DNA from 2 places in the Uliginosibacterium silvisoli genome. Region 2 is predicted to be linked to the other one. Evidence: predicted binding sites of a transcription regulator. Region 2 holds the regulator's gene; the other holds the start of a gene.
What was found. Region 2 encodes FliA, which starts transcription of late flagellar genes. Its sites were predicted from a motif close to CTAAAGTTNNNNNNNNNNNNGCCGNTA; they were not measured.

Region 1 (2,395 bases), 410 kb from region 2:
CGTGGCGAAGTTATCGGTGCAATCCAGCACCACATCTGCCTCGGCGATATGCGCCTCCAGCAAACCGGCATCGAGCCGCTGCGGCAAGGCCACGGCTACGGTTTCGGGGTTGAGCCGGTTCAGCGTGTCTCGCCCCGATTCAGCCTTGAAGCGGCCAACGGAGTCGTTGCGATGCATGATCTGGCGCTGCAGATTGGTGAGATCGACCGTATCGCCGTCAGCGAGGATGATGGTGCCGACGCCTGCGGAAGCGAGATACATGGCGGCCGGCGAACCGAGGCCGCCTGCGCCGATGATCAGCACGCGGCTCTTGATGATGGCTTCCTGCCCCGCGATATCGAGTTCGGGCAGCAAGATGTGGCGGGAGTAACGCAGCAGCTGGTCGTCGTTCATGCGGCAAGTTTACGCGGGACACCGCTGCACGTGGTTGCAGGCAAATAAAAAAGGGCCGCCTGTCCCCGCACGGGACAAGCAGCCCTCTGGCTCAATCTGCAGTCGTGCCTGCTCAGGCAGCGAGCTTGTGCACGGCCTCGGTACGACGACGTACCGGTTTGCGACGCACAGCACCCGGATCGAAAGCACCATCCAGTCCGCGCAGGGCATCCTTGCGGGCTTTCAGCGCCATCTTGAAGGCGCCTTCTTCACCGTACTTCTTGACGGAGAACTTCACGCGCTTGCGGCGCCCGTCAGGAAGCGGCCAGGAAGCAACCCAGAACCAGCGCTGCTTGTCTTCCGGCAAGTCGCGTGTTTCCGAAGCGCAGTAACGGCACACGCCGACAACGCCCGAACGGTTGTTCTTCTTGACGATATTCGAATACTCACGCATCGAAAACGGCGGGTGATTGGTGATGACTTCGTCGCGGTAGCCCTTCGCCGCTGCGAAGGATTTCTGCTTACCACCATGCACGCCGTCCGAAAAATGCTTGCGGTGGATAACGCCGCGGCGCTGAATGGTTACAAGCCATCCATGCGTCCGACTGACCTCGTTATCTACACGACTAATTCCATAAACACTGCCTCGGCTCACGTCAGTCCTCCAGGAGCTATCAAGGTTATGGCGGCGATAAGTGGTTTTCGACCCGCTCCGTGGAAACTTTAGGGTCATCACTGATCCCTGCGGAATGCATCACGGCGCACCTGACAAGCGGTAAAGGGACCGCTGTGAAGGAGTCCAAACCCCTGTCTGGCATTCAAGACCGGTCATCGGATGCCGGTATGAATCGCATGATTCTTGTTGCTGGCCGGGGTGCGTTCCGCGTCGGCCAATGGAGGTTTACATGCGTATTTCACAGTCCAGTCTCAACCTGCAGGGCCAATCGGCCAGCTATGTCCGCCACTACGTCGAAGAGAGTCTGCAGTTCAGTTTCCAGGCTGCCCAGGCCAGTCCACCCACAGCGGAAACCAGTCAGGTCATCATCAGTGATGCTGCGCGGGACACGCTTGCCGCCGCGCAAAGCTCCAGCGAAGTCACCCCGGAAACAGACAAACAGAACGCAATGGATGCCCGGCTTCAGGTTCTTATCAGCCTCGTCGAGCAACTCACTGGCCACAAGATCAAGCTCTTCGACGTCTCAGAACTAGGCGCGTCAGCGGATGCGGGCCCGGCACAGACGGAGGACGCACCGACATCAGGTGCTGGCGCCCCTCCACAACCGGAATGGTCGCTGCACTTCGAGCGCCGCGAAGTGCGCGAAGAAGCCCAGGCCACCCGCTTCCAGGCTAGCGGCAATGTGAAAACCGCCGATGGACGCGAAATCAGTTTCGACCTCGATCTGGAAATGGCGCGCTTCGCCCGCAGCGAGAGCCTGACGACCGTGGATGCAGGCAATGTGAGGCGCAAGGACCCGCTCGTTCTCAACCTGCAAGGCGGCCCAACCAGCCTGCTCTCAGAACGTCTCGCCTTCGATCTTGACGCCAACCCCGACACGGCGCCGGACATGATTGCGAAGCTCGGCCAGGGCAGCTTCTTCCTCGCTCTGGATCGCAATGGCAACGGCAAGATCGACGACGGCAGTGAGCTGTTCGGTCCCGCAACAGGAGATGGCTTCGGCGAGTTGGCCGCGCTGGATGATGATGGGAATGGCTGGATCGACGAAGCCGATTCGGCATTCACAAAACTGGGCGTGTGGGCGCCGGGTGACAAACTGCAATCACTCGCCAGTACTGGCGTAGGAGCGATCGCGCTGCAGAACGTCGCCACACCTTTCGCCTTGCGGGCAGGTTCGGACGATCACGGTGAGATTCAATCGAGCGGAATTTTCCTGACGGAGGATGGCCGGCCCGGCACCATCCAGCACGTTGACCTGACGGTCTAGTTGTCGACGAGCTGCAGCCCGCCGAAGCCGACCGACGTGATGTCCGTCGGCCGCGTCGAAGTCGCTGCGGTACTCGCGAT
Region 2 (2,395 bases):
GAAGACCTGCACGTGCCGAACCGCACTTACCTGATTCACCGCGCGATGCGTGAGATTGCCGCGGATTCACCGCACAAGATCGACCGCGCCGATACTGGTCTGTTGATGGCCACCGCGCGCGCACCGAGCACTACACGAGGAGCAGCTGGCGTATGACGGATTCACTGCATCGGGACCAGGCTGCGGGTTTGCGTGCCATGCTCAATCAAGTGCCACCAGAGGTGCTCGCTGTTGTGCCGTGTGGCGCCGCGTCGATGCGCTGGATGGCGCGTCAGGCTTTGCAACGCGCCGCACTCGGGCAACGCGTACTGGCGTTCGATGAATGGCAGATATCCGGCAATTTCTCCGACTGTGTAGGCGTGTCACCGCGCTTCGATCTGCAGCAAGCCGTCGAAGGGTTGGTCAGTCTCGATGACTGCATGGCCGCTGGTGCGACGACAGGGGGCGATGCGGGTTCCGATGCCTGCGGATTGCATGTGCTCTCGGTTGCCAAGCTGGCACGATCGATCAATGAGGATCGCATCCTGCAGCAGCGTACGGCAGATTGCCTGCTGCGCCTGCAGGCGGTTTCGGATGAATGGTTGTTGTTGGCGCGCCCCTGTGATCTGACGGGCTTGTCGTCTTTTGCGCGTGCCGCACCACGTCTGTTGCTCGTGATAGAACCGCAGGAGCGCGCCATTACCCAGGCCTACGCAGCCCTCAAGAGACTGGTGCGCGGTGCCGATACTCTTGCAGTTGGCGTTTGCGTCGTAAGTGCCGATGAGGCTGCCACGCGGCTGCTTATCTCCCGTTTTACGCAACTGGCTGAATCTCAACTGGGTATCGAGGTCCAAGCCGTCAGCAGCCTTGGCGAAGCACTGTGCCTCGCCGGTAGCCACGGCAAGGAGCTGGGTGGTCATGCAGGTCACAGTTTTGCCGAGAAGCTACTGGGCCGCGCACGCAGCGCGACGACGACCGCCATCATGGGCTTCAGCCGTGGTCCGGCAATGGCGTGGTAACGACGCAGGGCGTGAGCGCTTCCGCTAGGCCCGAATAGGGCACGAACACAGGTCTTTTTCCGCAAGGCAGCTTGCGAGGGGCCGGAGCACAATGAATTCACCGTGCTGGGGCACAACCGGCTTCACGGCAGGGCGCACATCAGGGAGTGGCATTTGCTGCTGATGTGTCAACTAATTCCGACTGAGTCTGATTGAGAGAGCGGCATGTACAACGCAGCGGGAACCCTGGACAAAGACCAGCTTGTGGCGCGCTACGCGCCCCTGGTCAAACGAATTGCCTACCACCTCATGGCCAAGCTTCCGGCCAGCGTGCAGGTGGAGGACATCATTCAGAACGGCATGATCGGTCTGCTGGATGCCATCAGTCGCTACGAGGAAGGTCTTGGCGCGCAATTCGAGACCTACGCCGTGCAGCGCATCCGTGGTGCCATGCTGGACGGCTTGCGTGAGAACGACTGGCTGCCACGCAGCCTGCGCCGCGAAATGCGCCGTATCGAAACGGCTGTTCACAGCCTTGAACAGCAGCATGGCCGTCAGCCCACCGAGCGCGAACTTGCCGAAACCCTGGGCATGACGCTCGCCGACTACCAGAAGATGTTGCAGGAAGCGCGCGGCTACCAGCTCGTGTACTTCGAGGACTTTGGCGACGAAGACGAAGACGACTACCTGGAGCGTCACATCGTGGGTGCAAGCGGTGACCCGCTTGATCTGCTGGAAGACGCCAGTATGCGCAGCGTGCTCATCAAGGCCATCGAAGATCTGCCCGATCGCGAGAAGATGGTGATGGGCCTGTACTACGAAGAAGATCTCAATTTGCGCGAAATCGGTGAGGTGCTGGGTGTTTCCGAGTCGCGTGTCTGTCAGCTGCACAGCCAGGCCATTGCCCGTCTGCGCTCGCGTATTGCCAGCGGCCGCGAGTCGTCCATGCAGGCGACCGGCGGGCGCCGCGCCAGCGCCGCATAGGCATCGCGTTCTTACTGTCGCGACGCTGCGGGTCTTAAACTGTCTTTCCGATATTTCCCTGCTGAACGGAACCAATGGACGTCATAAGCCTGGCGGGTCTGCTGCTTGCAATCGTGGCCATCGTGGGAGGGCAAGTCCTCGAAGGTGGGCACATTGCTTCGCTTATCCAGCCGACGGCTTTCATGATCGTGCTGGGCGGCACCATCGGTGCCGTGATGTTGCAGAGCCCGTGGCGAACCTTCGTGACGGGGCTGCGCATCTCCATGTGGGTATTCAAGCCACCGGTACCGCCATTGCACGAACTCATCGAGCAGATCGTGGGCTGGAGCAATATCGCTCGCCGCGAAGGGCTGCTGTCGCTTGAGAACAAGATGGAAGGCATGACCGATCCGTTCATGCGCAAGGGTGTGCAATTGCTCGTCGATGGTGTCGAA

Region 1: VVD49_RS19970 (VCBS repeat-containing protein) is a predicted target of FliA. The motif match lies at 1,190-1,216, and genes of this name have one in related genera.

The regions. Positions count from the first base shown of each region.
Region 1 covers NZ_JAYXHS010000004.1:475,034-477,428, forward strand. Annotated here, with positions in the region: gene VVD49_RS19960 (HesA/MoeB/ThiF family protein) at 1-393, opposite strand, end outside; gene VVD49_RS19965 (AP2 domain-containing protein) at 506-1,027, opposite strand; gene VVD49_RS19970 (VCBS repeat-containing protein) at 1,278-2,315, shown strand; gene VVD49_RS19975 (serine/threonine protein kinase) at 2,312-2,395, opposite strand, start outside.
Region 2 covers NZ_JAYXHS010000004.1:60,558-62,952, forward strand. Annotated here, with positions in the region: gene flhF (flagellar biosynthesis protein FlhF) at 1-156, shown strand, start outside; gene VVD49_RS18260 (MinD/ParA family ATP-binding protein) at 153-998, shown strand; gene VVD49_RS18265 (RNA polymerase sigma factor FliA) at 1,203-1,961, shown strand; gene VVD49_RS18270 (flagellar motor protein) at 2,036-2,395, shown strand, end outside.